Regions from separate parts of the Streptomyces sp. NPDC021212 genome, predicted to be linked through region 2. Evidence: riboswitches for the same ligand, from Rfam matches in the RefSeq annotation. Region 2 holds a riboswitch; the other holds the start of a gene.
What was found. A riboswitch is a leader RNA that binds a small molecule or an ion and turns the genes downstream of it on or off. The one in region 2 is predicted to bind thiamine pyrophosphate.
Positions count from the first base shown of each region.

Region 1: it holds a riboswitch for thiamine pyrophosphate, as region 2 does, so the genes downstream of both, ACH4SI_RS02715 (purine-cytosine permease family protein) here and thiC (phosphomethylpyrimidine synthase ThiC) in region 2, are expected to answer to the same signal.

Region 1 is NZ_JBIRPZ010000001.1:688,664-695,841, forward strand. Features, by position in the region: gene ACH4SI_RS02690 (histidine kinase) at 1-241, shown strand, start outside; partial or broken gene ACH4SI_RS02695 (ABC transporter permease) at 604-1,524, opposite strand; partial or broken gene ACH4SI_RS02700 (LuxR C-terminal-related transcriptional regulator) at 1,552-2,028, shown strand; gene ACH4SI_RS02705 (IlvD/Edd family dehydratase) at 2,100-3,806, shown strand; gene ACH4SI_RS02710 (triphosphoribosyl-dephospho-CoA synthase) at 3,870-4,745, shown strand; TPP riboswitch at 4,758-4,851, shown strand; gene ACH4SI_RS02715 (purine-cytosine permease family protein) at 4,843-6,249, shown strand; gene ACH4SI_RS02720 (APC family permease) at 6,318-7,178, shown strand, end outside.
Region 2 is NZ_JBIRPZ010000004.1:288,597-295,774, forward strand. Features, by position in the region: gene ACH4SI_RS12750 (helix-turn-helix domain-containing protein) at 1-1,066, opposite strand, end outside; gene ACH4SI_RS12755 (flavoprotein) at 1,200-1,763, shown strand; gene thiC (phosphomethylpyrimidine synthase ThiC) at 2,376-4,145, opposite strand; TPP riboswitch at 4,138-4,254, opposite strand; gene ACH4SI_RS12765 (YibE/F family protein) at 4,324-5,772, shown strand; gene ACH4SI_RS12770 (SsgA family sporulation/cell division regulator) at 5,797-6,231, opposite strand; gene ACH4SI_RS12775 (DUF5326 family protein) at 6,643-6,858, opposite strand; gene ACH4SI_RS12780 (cupin domain-containing protein) at 7,007-7,178, opposite strand, start outside.

The DNA of each region.
Region 1 (7,178 bases), on a different contig from region 2:
GTCCAGCACCAGCGCGGAACCGCTGTCCACCTCGGGTTCCCCCAGCAGCCGGTACGGCCATACGACGGTGGTCGAGGTGACCGGGGCCGCCGCCCGTACGCCCGGAGTGTCCCGCAGCGCGGGAAGCACATCGCCCGGCACGCCCCCGAGTCCGGGCGCGCTCAACCCGAGCTGCGCCCGGGTGGCGTCGCGGAGGTCACCGGAGGTGGCCGCCCGCACCGTGGTCTGGGTCAGGGTGTAGGTGAGGGTGAACACCACGGCCATCGCGAGGGTGCTGATGGCCGCCGCGGAACGCAGCGCGTACCCAGGGCTGTTGGCCACGGCCAGCCAGGTCGGTGCCGTGGCCTTCTCGGTAAGCCTTCTCTCCAGCAGCCGGCCGACGCCGCCGACCAGGGCGGGACCGGCCAGGGCGAGTCCGATCGCCGCGATGAGACCGGCCAGCGCGGTGGCCGCCGCCCCGGCCTGCGACCGGGCCAGCAGGGGAGTGACCGAGGCCCCGGTGCCCGTGGCGATCAGCGCCAGACCGGCCTGGGTGCGCACCTTCGAGGGCGCCCGGGGTTCGCTGCGCGACTCGGCGACCGCCTCGGTGGCCGGCCGGCGCGATGTACGCCACGCGGCGCACCGGGCCGCCACCCACACGACGCCGACCAGCAGCAGCACGGCCGCGATCGCGGGCAGCGGGCTGCGGGTGAGCGGTAGCGCGTCCGGGAGCATCCCGTGGGAGACCAGCAACTGCCGGAACCGCTCGGCCAGCGGATAGCCGAGGGCGGCACCGGGCACGGCCACGGTGACCGCGATGATGGCGGCCTGGGCCCCGGCGAGGCGGCGGATCTGCCGTGGCGTCGCGCCGACGGCCCGCATCAGGGCGAGTTCGCGCCGCTGGGCAGCGATCGACACCGACAGCGCGCCGCCCACGATGAATCCGACCACCAGCAGCGTGACCCCGGCCAGCGACTCCGCCAGGGTGGGCAGCAGGGAGCGGGCTGCGGTCGTGCCGGGCGCCTCGGCGTCACCCCGGTCCGCCCCGGTGGACACCGTCAGCCCGTCGTCCCCGGCCAGGCGGCGGACCTCGGTGGCGACCGAGCCACCGGCGTCCGGCTTCGCCCGTACCGCGATCAGGTCGACGGAGCCGGACCCGGAACCCGATCCGCCGGACAGCTTCGCCGCCGTGGCGTCGGCGAACCACAGGCCGCTTCCGGCGGCGCCGACCACGGCCGACACCCGGTAGCGCGCCGAGCGCCCCGCGGCGGTCACCGTGACGCGGTCGCCGGGACCTGCCCCCGCGGCCGCGGCCGTGCGGCGGTCCAGGGCCACGTCGTGCGGACCGGCCGGGGGCGTGCCGGTGATACGGGGCCGCGCCGGCAGCGCGGTCGAGGACCACCCGTGTCCGGTCACGCGCGGATCGTCGTCCGCCGGTACGGTCTTCCCCTCCCGGGTGATGACGGCGGCGGGGAAGCTCCGGTCGCCGACCGCCTCGGCCACGCCGGGCAGCTTCGCCACCCGGCCGACGAGACCGGCCGGCACCCTGGCCCGCTCCGGCAGTGCGATCGGCAGGGGATCGCCGCGGCCGTGGAGGCCCGGCGCCGCCGCCCCGACCTGGCTGTCCTCGTACTGTCCGCCTACGTCGAGCAGGCCTTCGCCACCGACCTGCTCGCCGACGGCAGCGCCCGGCTCGGCTACCTGCTCAAGGAGCGGGTCGGCCGGGTCGAGGAGTTCCTGACCGCGCTGCACCGGGTGGCGGACGGCGGCACCGCCATCGACCCCGAGGTCGTCGCGCAGCTCTTCGCCCGCACCCGGCCCGACACCCGGCTGGACCGGCTCAGCCCCCGCGAACGCGACGTCCTGGCCCTGATGGCCGAAGGGCTCGGCAACACCGCCGTCGCCGAGCGGCTCGTCGTCACCGAGGGCGCCGTCCACACGCACATCCGTAGCATCTTCGCCAAGCTCGGACTGGCCCCCACCGACCGCACCGACCGGCGCGTGGCCGCCGTGCTGCACTACCTGGAGGACGCCCACCGCCGGGCCTGAAGGGGGCCTGAAACCCCTCTGCGGTGGGCAGCGTTCCTCCGCACGAATCGTCGAGAGATCGGAAGGTTCGTATGAGTGGCACGCACCGGTCGCGGCAGTGGTACGAGGGTGAGACCCGCGACGCGTTCATCCACCGTGCCTGGATGCGGCGCGGACTCCCCGACCACGCCTTCGACGGACGCCCGCAGATCGTCATCTGCAACACCTGGTCCGAACTCACGCCCTGCAACAGCCACTTCCGCGAAATCGCCGACCATGTGAAACGGGGGGTGTGGGAGTCCGGCGGGGTGCCGCTGGAGCTTCCGGTGCCGTCGCTGGGGGAGACCCTGCTCCGCCCGACCGCGATGTTCTTCCGCGACCTCGCCGCGATGGTGACCGAGGAACTCATCCGGGCCAACCCCGTCGACGGTGTGATCCTGCTCGGCGGCTGCGACAAGACCGTACCGTCCCTGCTCCTGGGGGCCGCGTCGGTCGACCTGCCCACCCTGATGGTCACCGGCGGTCCCATGCTGAACGGCTCGTGGAAGGGGCGCCCGCTGGGCTGCGGCACGGGGGTGTGGGAGCTGAGCGAGGAGGTAAGGGCCGGGCGGATGGAGCGCTCGGAGCTGCGCCGGGCCGAGTCGGCGATGATCCGCAGCCGGGGGCACTGCAACACCATGGGCACGGCGTCCACCATGGCGTGCGCCGCCGAGGCGCTGGGCATGACCCTGCCCGGCAACGCGGGGCTCCCCGCGCCCGACAGCCGACTGCTGGAGCTGTCCCACGCGGCGGGCAACCGCATCGTCGACATGGTGCGCGAGGACCTGCGGCCCAGCGCCGTCCTGACCGCGGAGGCGCTGCGGAACGCGGTGCGCGCGGTGGCAGCCATCGGCGGCTCCACCAACGCGGTCGTCCATCTGCTGGCCCTCGCCCGCCGGGTCGGGGCGGACTTCGGCCTGGACGACATCGACCGCGCGGGCCGTGGCATACCCCTGCTCGCCGACGTGCAGCCCGCCGGATCCCACCTCATGGAGGACTTCCACCGCGCCGGCGGCCTGGACGCCGTCCTCGGGGAGATCAGGGACCACCTGGAACCCGCCGTCACCGTCTCCGGCCGCTCCCTCACCGAGCAGCTGTCCGGCCGGTCCAGCGCCGACCTCACCGTCGTCCGCACCGCGGAGGACCCGATCGCCCACGGCGCCGGGCTCGCCGTGCTCCGTGGCAACCTCTGTCCCGACGGAGCCGTCATCAAGCCGGCCGCCGCGACACCGGGACTGCTGCGCCACCGGGGCCGCGCCGTGGTGTTCGACGGGATCGAGGACTTCAAGGCCCGGATCGACGACCCGGACCTGGAGGTCGACGCCTCCGATGTGCTGGTCCTGCGCGGCTGCGGACCGCGCGGCTACCCCGGCATGCCCGAGGTGGGGAACATGCCGCTGCCGCCCGCGGTGCTGCGGGCCGGAGTGCGGGACATGGTGCGGATCAGCGACGCCCGGATGAGCGGAACCGCCTTCGGCACCGTTGTCCTGCACATCGCGCCCGAGTCAGCGGCGGGCGGCCCGCTGGGGCTGGTGCGCACCGGCGACCGGATAGAACTGGACGTCGAGCGGCGGCACTTGCGGCTGGACGTACCGGACGAGGAACTCGCCGCACGGCAACCGGTGACCGCCGCCGCGCCACCGGCCACCGGTGGATGGGAGCAGATCTACCGCGACCACGTCGAACAGGCCGACCGCGGCGCGGGCCTGGACTTCCTCGTCGGCACCCGCGGATCCTTCGTCGCCAGGGAATCGCATTGAGCACACAGCGGGATCACAGGAACGACCCAGGTCCGGGAAAGGTTCGCCGCTTACTCTCCGGGCATGCCCACGACGCGCTCCACGGACGAGGCACTGGCGCAGACCGCCGTACGAGCCCTGATCTCCCAGGCGGAGCTGACCCCCAAACCGGGCCTCGCGGACACCCGTGACCTCCAGGCCCGCGCCACCGGCACCGATCTGCTCGCGCTGCGCTGGTCGGCCAAGTCGCTGGCGCCCGGGTTCGCCGCCATGGCGGCCGCCGCCCGCCGCCCCGGCGAGCCGACGCGGGCGCTCCGCGAGGAGCTGGGCGCCATCGGCCGCTGCGCCGAGTGGACCATGGCGCGGGCCGGTGGCGGCCCGGTCACCGGACGCCTGCACCACGGGGCGCTGTGGGTGCTGGGGCTGCTGGTGGCGGCCGCCGCCCTGGAACCCGGCGCCGCGCCCCGGGAGCTGACCGCCACCGCCCGGCAGCTCGCCGCCCACACCGACCGCGGCGCCCCGCGCAAGCCCTCGGCGGGCTCGCAGGTGTCCGCCACCTATGGCGCGGCGGGTGCGCGCGGCGAGGCGCGGGCCGCCTTCCCGCACGTACGCCGCGCCCTGGACGCCCTGGCGACGGCGCGGGCCGCGGGCGCCACCGAGACACAGGCGCGGCTCGACGCGCTGCTCACCGTGATGAGCACCCTCCAGGACACCGGGCCGCTGTACCGGGCGGGCCCGCCCGCCCTCCGGCGGGTGCAGGACGGGGCGCGCGGTGTGCTGGAGGCGGGCGGCACCGCGACGGCCCGGGGCGCCGCCGCCCTCGCCACCCTGGACGCCGAGCTGCGCGAGACGGGCATCGCGCCCCGCGGAAGCGCCGCGCTGCTGGCCGGGGCGCTGTTCCTGGACGCGCTGCCGGCCCGGACCCGTCCCCAGGACCGGGTCCACGCGGCGAGGGGTTAGCCTGGGGGCGCTCCAACCGACACGGGGTGCCCCACGCGGGGCTGAGATCACACCCGTCGAACCTGAACCAGTTAGCACTGGCGGAGGGATGTCATCGATGCGTTTGCCGCATGCTGCCACCGACCCGGCACCCACCGGCGCGGAATCCGTCTTCGACGGGCGGATGCCCACCGCGCCCGGCGATCTGCGCGTCGAGGCGCGCGGTATCGCGCCGGTTCCGGAGAGCCACCGCTACGGCGGGCCGGGGCGCCTGTTCACCGTGTGGTTCGCCCCGAACCTGACCATGACCGGTGTGTTCACCGGCACCGTCGGGATCTCCCTCGGCCTGGACTTCGCCACCGCGCTGGCCGCCGTCGTCCTGGGCACCCTCATCGGCGCCGTGCCCACCGCGTATCTGGGCACCTGGGGCAGTCTGACCGGGGCCGGGCAGCTGCCGCTGGCGCGGCTGGCCTTCGGCCGGGGGGTCGCCGTGCCGGGTGTTCTGCAGTGGCTGTCCTCGGTCGCCTGGGACGCGCTCATCGGCCTGTTCGGCGGTGACGCCCTGGCCCGGCTGTGCGGCCTGCCGTTCTGGCTGGGTGTGCTGATCATGATGGCCGCCCAGGGAGCGCTCGGGGTGCTCGGCTACGAGGCCATCCACCGGATGCAGAAGCTGATGACCTTCGTCCTCGCTGCCGCGTTCGCCGCCCTGGCCGTCAAGTTGCAGGGCGGCGTCCACCCCGCCGCCACCGGATCGGCCCACGGCGCCGACCGCCTCGGCGCCTTCGTCCTGACCAGCACGATCGCCCTGAGCCTGGCGCTGTCGTGGGCGCCGTACGCCAGCGACTTCAGCCGCTATCTGCCCCGCGCCACCTCCCGGGTCGGCATGTTCTGGTGCACTCTGCTCGGCGTCACCGTGTCCTTCGTGGCCGTCCAGGCGCTCGGGCTGTGGGGAGCCTCCGTCTTCACCGACCAGACCGCCCGTGGCGTCGATACGGCCCTGGGCGGCGGGGCGCTCGGCGCGTTCGGACTGCTGGCCGTGGCGCTGGCCGCCCTGTGCAGCAACGCCATGAACGACTACAGCGGCTCACTGGCCCTGCAGACCGCCGGTGTTCGCATCCCCCGCCCCCTGGCCGCGGCCCTCGCCGCCGCGCTCGGCTTCCCGCTGGTGCTGTGGATGCACGCCGCCGACACCACCGCCCGCTTCCAGAACGTGCTGCTGTTCGTCGGCTACTGGATTCCCGGCTTCGTCGCGATCGTGGCCGTCGACTGGTTCGTCCGCGCCCGGACCCGGGGCGGCGCGCCGGTCGACCTGGCCGCCGAGAGCGCCCGCCCGCAGCCGTGGTGGCCCGCCCTGCTGGCGTTCGGCGCCGCCTTCGCCGCGGCGGTGCCGTTCATGGACACCAGCCTCTACACGGGCCCGGTGGCCGCCGCGCTGCACGGCGCCGACCTCGCGTACTACGCCGCCTTCCTCGCGGCGCTCCTCGTCTACGTCCCGCTCAGGGCACGGCGCCGCACCACCCACTGAGGCACGGCGGCGGCCGTGGCACCCTGGGGGCTTCGCCAGGTTACGCACTACCCGAGGAGACGTGCCACGTGCCGCAGAACCAGCCGGTGGAGTCCATCGCCGCCCCGGCGGTCCTCGCCGAGGAGCGCAGACTCCACAAGGACCTCGGCTTCTGGGGCCTGACCGCGATCGGGTTCTCCAACATCCTCGGGTCCGGCTGGCTGTTCGCGGCCCTGTACGCCGCCCAGACCGCCGGACCCGCCGCGTTGCTGTCCTGGATCGCCGCGGGGGCGCTGTGCGCCCTGATCGCCCTGGTCATGGTGGAGCTGGGCGCCACCCGCCCGGAGGGCGGAGGCACCGTGCGGTGGCCGCTGTACGCGAGCGGGCGGCTGGTCGGCACGATGGTCGGCTGGTCCGTCGTGCTGTCCGTGGGCGGCACGGCCGCGGAAATCAGCGCGATCATGCAGTACGCCGCGCACTATCTGCCGGGGCTCTACGACGGCGGCCGCCTCACCCTCCCGGGCCTCGGCGTGGCCGTCGGACTGAGCGTGCTGCTCACCGCGCTCAACTGGTTCGCCGTGCGGATATTCGCCCGGCTCAACAACCTGGTGTCGGTGTTCAAGGTCATCGTCCCCGTCGTCACCGTCGTCGCGCTGTTCCTGTCGGGCACCCACTCCGGGCGCCTCACCGAACACGGCGGCTTCGCACCGTACGGCTACGCGGCGTGCCTCACCGCCCTCGCCGGCGGTGGCATCGTGTACTCCGTCAACGGCTTCCAGGCCCCGCTGGACTTCTCCGGCGAGGCCCGCAATCCGCGCCGTTCCGTACCGGCCGCGGTGCTCACCGGGATCGGCCTGGCCGTGCTGGTCTACCTCGGGCTCCAGCTGGCGTTCCTCTACACGGTGCCGGACTCCGCGCTGGGCGACGGCTGGCAGGGAGTCAACTTCGAG
Region 2 (7,178 bases):
GCTTGCGCGCGGTGACGATGGACTTCAAGGCCGCTTCGTTACGGCCCGCCTCCATCTGAGCCCGTGCTTGATCCACGTAGAAATGAGCGGCGCGGGATGCAGGCCAGTCCTTTGGTATCCGCACCTTCGCGGCCTCTCGCAGAGCCTCGCCGTAGTGACGCATCTCGACATGGGCGGATACGGCGTGCAGACTGACGTTCGTGGGACCAAAGGACAGCCAGTGCACGTCCGTGGCCTCACCCACCCGATCCGCGTAGGACTTGGCCTCTGCGAGGTGGGTCGTCACCGCGCCTTCGTCCTCGGCGCGGGCAGCGATGATGCTTGCCCCGAGGTGAAGCTGTCCGGCGACGGCCTGACTCTCTCGCGTCTGCGGAGCTTGCCCCAACAGCCCCTGGCCGGAAGCCACGAGCCGCTGACCAATGGTGTACTCGCCCTCTCGGAAGTAGACCAGCGCACGCATGTACTGGCGCACTGCGGACAGCAACGGATCGGAAGCCCGTGACGCGGCCCAGTCCATACGGTCCAGAGCCACGGTGGACAAGTCGTAATAGCCCAGCTTCACGGCCAAGTCATGCGCGGTGCGGTAGGTACTCGACAGAGCGGCCCACAACTCGGACGACGGCGCCTGATACGCGGCTGTGGTGATCTCCGCCATCGTCCCGGGGAGATCAAGAGCAGCGTCATGGAGCTTCGTCGCCCGGACCTGCTGACACAAAGCTTGAGCAGCGGCGATGAGCTGAGGAGTGGGACGCGGCTTGATCGCCGGATCGGCCCCCAGGTCGTAAAGGTCGAGGGCTTCACGGATCGGGCGGACCAGCGAGGCCAAGCGGTCCTGTTGTAGCTCGGTGACGTAGGGCTGGCCGGTCAGCGCGGTCACGTCGATGCACAGCGCTTTCGCCACAGCGGCCACCAGGTCGGGGCTGGCTGGCTTGTGCCCGGATTCGACTTGGGTGAGGAGGCTGTAGGAGTAGGGGATCTTCTGAGCCAACCCACGCTGAGTCAGCCCAGCCCGTTTCCGGTGATGTGCGATCCGAGCGCCCGGGTGCTCGTCGTCGGGGAACGGCATACAGCCTCCCTTTCGTGACTCACTCAACGGAGACGCTACCCGCTCGGCCACGGCAGAAGACCGTGAACAACGATCTCAACGCCGAGGCGGGCGAAGTTTGCGGATGGGGCGTGCCACACGGTGGACTGCCCGCATGACCGCGAACCCTGTCCTCTACCTGTTCGGCAGCGCCGCCCCGCCTGTCCTGCACATCGCTGGCGTCATCGAACGAGCGCAGGCGGCCGACTGGGATGTCTGCCTCGGATTGACCCCCACGGCCGCACGCTGGCTTGACGACGAACTGCCAGCCTTGGAGGAGCTGACCGGGCACCCGGTACGCAGCCAGTACAAGCTGCCCCGAGAGCCCGACGCATGGCCCCCCGCCGATGTCGCGGTCCTGGCGCCAGCCACCTTCAACACGATCAACCAGTGGGCCCTAGGGATCACCGAGAAGTTCATCGTCGGATTCGTGGCCGAGGCCATCGGCAAGGGCATCCCCACCGTGACCATGCCATGCGTCAACGCCGCCTACGTCCAGCACACCCAGTTCGACACCAGCCTTGCCACACTCCGCGCGATGGGGGTGCGCGTGCTGTACGGGGAAGGCGGATTCGTACCCAACGAGCCGGGCAAAGGTCGGCCGGACAGCTACCCGTGGCACTTGGCCCTGGACGCGGCCGCATCAGCGCTCGACCAGCAGGATGCTGATCGACGGTGAGCCAGCCACTGCTGAGACAATCCGTGCCATGAGTATCGGAGGCACGGCCGTAATTGCTGCTGGAGCAGCGGTAGTTGCCGCTGCGCTCGGAGCGTTGGGAGCTGTTCGTGCAGCCAGGCACACCAGCGGAACGCAGCGCAGCAGTCAACATGAACACTGGCGGCGGCAGGGTCGAAAAGAGGCTTACGCGACATTCATCAGCGTTGCCACTGACTACAACTCGCTCGCTGCCCGCGCCCACAAACTCGCCTCGCCAGACGAGGGGCGAAGTTCAGAACTTCAGAGGTGCAGGTCGAGGGCCCAACAGATGTGGCAGAAGCAGCAGCCACGCTTACTCGACACCTCCAACTGTGGATCTTGGACACAAGACGCTGCCATGAACCCCGCCCTGAACGACGCCAGGGGACCCCCCCACCTCCGGCCTCCCCGGCCTCAAGGACGCCGAGGGCACACACCGCCCGTCAGCGTCTGTATGAGTGAGTTCCGCACCCTCGCGCGACGCGCTCTCGACGACCCCAGTGCGGCCCTCGGCTAAGGCACCTCCGGCCATGTAGCAGTGAGCGATGGAAGCACGTTAAGAAGCCTCCATCGCTCACTCGCATGGGCAGCAGATCAGTCCGCGAGCGGCAGATAGACGCGGTTACCCGCCTCGGCGAACTCCCTGGACTTCTGGAGCATCCCCGCCTCGATCTCCTCGGGCGTCGCATCGGCGTCGCCGCCGAACTGCTCTGTGATGCTTCTGCTAATTTTCATCGAGCAGAACTTGGGCCCGCACATGGAGCAGAAGTGCGCCGTCTTGGCGGGCTCCGCCGGAAGCGTCTCGTCGTGGAACGAGCGCGCCGTGTCCGGGTCGAGGGCCAGGTTGAACTGGTCCTCCCAGCGGAACTCGAAGCGCGCGTCGGAGAGCGCGTCGTCCCATGCCTGGGCATCGGGGTGGCCCTTGGCCAGATCGGCGGCGTGGGCGGCGATCTTGTAGGTGATCACGCCGGTCTTCACGTCGTCGCGGTCCGGCAGACCCAGGTGCTCCTTGGGGGTGACGTAGCAGAGCATCGCCGTGCCCCACCAGGCGATCATCGCGGCGCCGATGCCCGAGGTGATGTGGTCGTAGGCGGGCGCGACGTCCGTGGTGAGGGGGCCCAGGGTGTAGAAGGGGGCCTCCTCGCAGATCTCCTGCTGGAGGTCGACGTTCTCCTTGATCTTGTGCATCGGGACGTGTCCCGGGCCCTCGATCATCGTCTGGACGCCGTGCTCCTTGGCGATCCGGTTGAGTTCGCCGAGCGTGCGCAGCTCCGCGAACTGGGCCTCGTCGTTGGCGTCGGCGATGGATCCGGGGCGCAGCCCGTCACCCAGCGAGTAGGTGACGTCGTACGCCGCGAGGATGTCGCACAGCTCCTCGAAGTGGGTGTAGAGGAACGACTCCTGATGGTGGGCCAGGCACCAGGCGGCCATGATCGAGCCGCCGCGGGAGACGATGCCGGTCTTGCGGCGGGCGGTCAGGGGGACGTACGGCAGCCGTACGCCCGCGTGCACCGTCATGTAGTCGACGCCCTGCTCGGCCTGTTCGATGACGGTGTCCTTGTAGACCTCCCAGGTCAGCTCCTCGGCCTTGCCGTCGACCTTTTCCAGCGCCTGGTAGAGCGGCACGGTGCCGATCGGCACCGGGGAGTTGCGCAGCACCCACTCCCGGGTGGTGTGGATGTTGCGGCCGGTCGAGAGGTCCATGACCGTGTCGGCGCCCCAGCGGGACGCCCAGGTCATCTTCTCGACCTCCTCCTCGATGGACGAGGTGACGGCGGAGTTGCCGATGTTGGCGTTGACCTTCACCAGGAATCGCTTGCCGATGATCATCGGCTCGATCTCCGGGTGGTTGACGTTGGCGGGCAGGACGGCCCGGCCCGCCGCGATCTCCTCGCGGACCACCTCGGGGGAGACGTTCTCGCGGAGCGCCACGTACTCCATCTCCGCCGTCACCTCCCCCCGGCGGGCGTAGGCGAGTTGGGTGACGGCCTCCCCGTCGCGGGCCCGGCGGGGCTGGCGCGGCCGTCCGGGGAAGACCGCGTCGAGGTTGCGCAGGCCACCGCGGGGGGCGGTGTGCTTGATCCCGTCGTCCTCGGGCCGGGCCGGACGGCCGGAGTACTCCTCGGTATCGCCTCGGGCGATGATCCAGTTCTGCCGCAGTGGCGCGAGGCCACGGCGGACGTCGGTGTCGATGTGGGGGTCGGTGTACGGGCCGGACGTGTCGTACAGCGTCACGTCCTGGCCATTGGTGAGGTGGACGCGGCGAACCGGGACCTGGATGTCCGGGCGGGAACCCGTGACATATCCCTTGTGCCAGCCGAAATCGGCAGCATTTTCGCGCATGTGTGCATCCTGCTGAGTCATGAGACCCACTCCCTACGCCGGCATTACCCGGTACCAGGTTCAGCGGTCGGCGCAGCTGTCGCGTCAGCGCCCTCTCAGCCCGGTGCTCCGAGCTCCCGCGATTGCAAAGGCGTCCCCACGCTAACTGTTTACCCGCATACCTGAACAGGGGGCCTCGCGCTCTTGCGATGATGCGACGGTGACCGCGACACAGCATGACCATCCGCCCGAGCAGCCCCACCCGTCCGGCCAGGCCCCCGGCCATGGCCACGCGCACGGCCACAGCCACGCCCACTCGCACGGCCCGGCCACCCCCGTCTCCACCCGCCTCCGCAAGATCATCGCGGTGGTGCTCATCCCCTTCACCGTCGCCGTGGTCGCCGGGCTGGTCGCGCTGTGGCCGGACGGCCCCGAGCACACCACCCACGGCCGCAGCGGGCTCGGATTCGACCAGGAGACGGTCGCCGGGCGGGTGGTGAAGGTGGCGGAGGTCGACTGCGCCGACGTCAACGCGCAGCCGCAGGCGCCCACCGAACCGGGTCAGCAGGGCGCCGCCCCGGCGCCCGGCGGCGGCACGGGCGGGGCGAGCGGGGCCGCGGGGGGCGGGAGCGGCGGTGGGAAGAGCGTCTGCGAGAGGGCCACCATCGAGGTCACCTCGGGCAAGGACAAAGGCCGCACGTTCCCTGAAATCGTCCAGCCGAACGCCTCACGGAAGTTCAGCGCCGGGCAGGAGCTGAAGCTGGCCTACGCGCCCAAGGCGCCGAAGAACCTCCAGTATTCGGTCTCGGACATCAACCGCTCGTTCCCGATGGCCCTGCTCGCCGGGGTGTTCGCGCTCGTGGTCGTGGCCGTCGGCCGGCTGCGCGGCGTCTTCGCGCTGGTGGCGCTGGCCATCAGCTTCGGGGTGCTGACGCTGTTCATCCTCCCGGCGATACTCCAGGGCTCGAATCCGCTGGTGGTCGCGGTCGTCGGGGGCAGCGCGATCATGCTGCTCGCGCTCTACATGTGCCATGGGCTGAGCGCCCGGACCTCGGTCGCGGTGCTCGGCACCCTGGTCTCGCTGCTGCTGATCGGGGTGCTCGGCTCGCTGTTCATCGGCTGGGCGTCGCTGACCGGCAACACCGACGACCAGACCGGGCTGGTGCACGGCCTCTACCCCAACATCGAGATCAAGGGCCTGCTGCTGGCCGGGGTGATCATCGGTTCGCTGGGCGTGCTGGACGATGTGACAGTCACCCAGACCTCGGCGGTGTGGGAGTTGCGGGAAGCCGACCCCACGGCGAGCCGGCGCAAGCTCTACGCGGCCGCGATGCGCATCGGGCGGGACCACATCGCGTCCGTCGTGAACACCCTGGTGCTGGCGTACGCGGGCGCCTCGCTTCCGTTGCTGCTCCTCTTCTCGATCGCGGACAGCGGGGTGGGAACGGTGGCGACGAGCGAGATCGTCGCGCAGGAGATCGTCCGCACGCTGGTGGGCAGCATCGGGCTGGTCGCCTCGGTGCCGGTGACCACGGCGCTGGCCGTCCTGGTCGTCTCCGCGGACCACACGCCGGACGACGGCGGGGCAAGCGGTGGCGGGACGAGCGGCAGCGGGGCGAGCGGTGGCGGTCGGGGGCGCGGGCGGCGCCGCCGGGCGCGCGCACGCTGACGCGCGTACCGGCGCGCATCGGCGCTACGCGTATCGGTCCTCGGCCAGGATGCGGTCCAGTTCGGCGTCGAGATCGCCGACCGGATCGCAGGCCGCGGGCTCCTCACCGAACGGGACGAGCCGGTCCGTACGGTCCAGGAAGGCCACCAGCGGCGCCGCCCCGGCCCGGAACAGGGCCCTCTCGGACCCCACCTGCAGTCTGATGAACACGTCCGAGAGCCCTTCGGGCGAGGCCGGTGCGATCCGCACATCGCCCTCGCCGGAGGGTTTGCTCAGCCCGTCCAGCAGCAGCTCACGGGCGAAGGCCCAGCTCACCGGCGCGTCGCCGGGCAGGTGGAAGGTGATCTCGACCGCGTAGGGATCGCCGCTGTCGTACGACAGCTCGACCGGGATCCGGAAGGACAGTTCCTGCGAGACCAGAAAGGTCATCGTCACTTCCGCCTGGACTGTGTCACGCATGTCACGCATCGTTCGCCGCCCCGGGTAGTTCAGACTTGGCCGACTCTGGAGCGTAGCGACTCGACTGCGGGGCGGAGTCGCTTTGCCTCATGTGAGGGAACGGAAATGGCCAGTGTTGCCGTGGTGGAAGTGGTGGAACCCACGGGGCCGGGCGACGCCGGCCCGGTGCGCGGGCGATCAGGGCCGGTTCAGCGGCCGTGTCGATGTTCGCTGTCGTCAACAGGCACCCCCGGGGTGTTGTTGCGAGGCAGACGCCGAGATGGGGAACGTCGCGGACTCGCACTCTAACCACAGTGGTGCCGTGGGGCCGATGTTTGGCTCCGCGGTATCCCTCGCGCGGCGTACCCGCCGCGCGGGGCCGCGGGGTCACCGGCCGCGGGTCACCGGGCGCCGCGTGTCAGGCGCCGCGCGTCACCAGTCGTCGCGGGACGAGGAGGAGGTGAACTTCCGTACGACGTAGATCAGACCACCGATCAGCGCCACCAGCAGCAGCACCTTGAAGAGCAGGCCGATGACGAAGCCGACCACGCTCGTGATCAGCCCGCCGAAGACGGCGAGGACGAGAACCGGCACCGCGATCCATGTCACCCACCACGGCAAGCCCTGGAATATGCCCTTCGCGGCCACGTTGTGCTCCTTGCTCTCTCCTGGCTGGCGGGGCCGGTCATGACACCCGGCCCCCTGCCCTCGATGCTAGGGCGGGCAGGAAGCGGACGAAGGGCTTCCATCCCCCGTCCATCCCTGACCGTACCCGTAGGGGACCGGAGCGCTCCCGTCAGCTCTCCGGCGGAGAGAAGACCACCATGACCCGCAGATCCTCGGTGATGTGGTGGAACTTGTGCGCCACACCCGCCGGTACGTACACCACACTGCCGCGCGCCACCTGGGTCGTCTCCATGCCCACCGTGATCGACGCCCGGCCGCTCATCACCAGGTACACCTCGTCC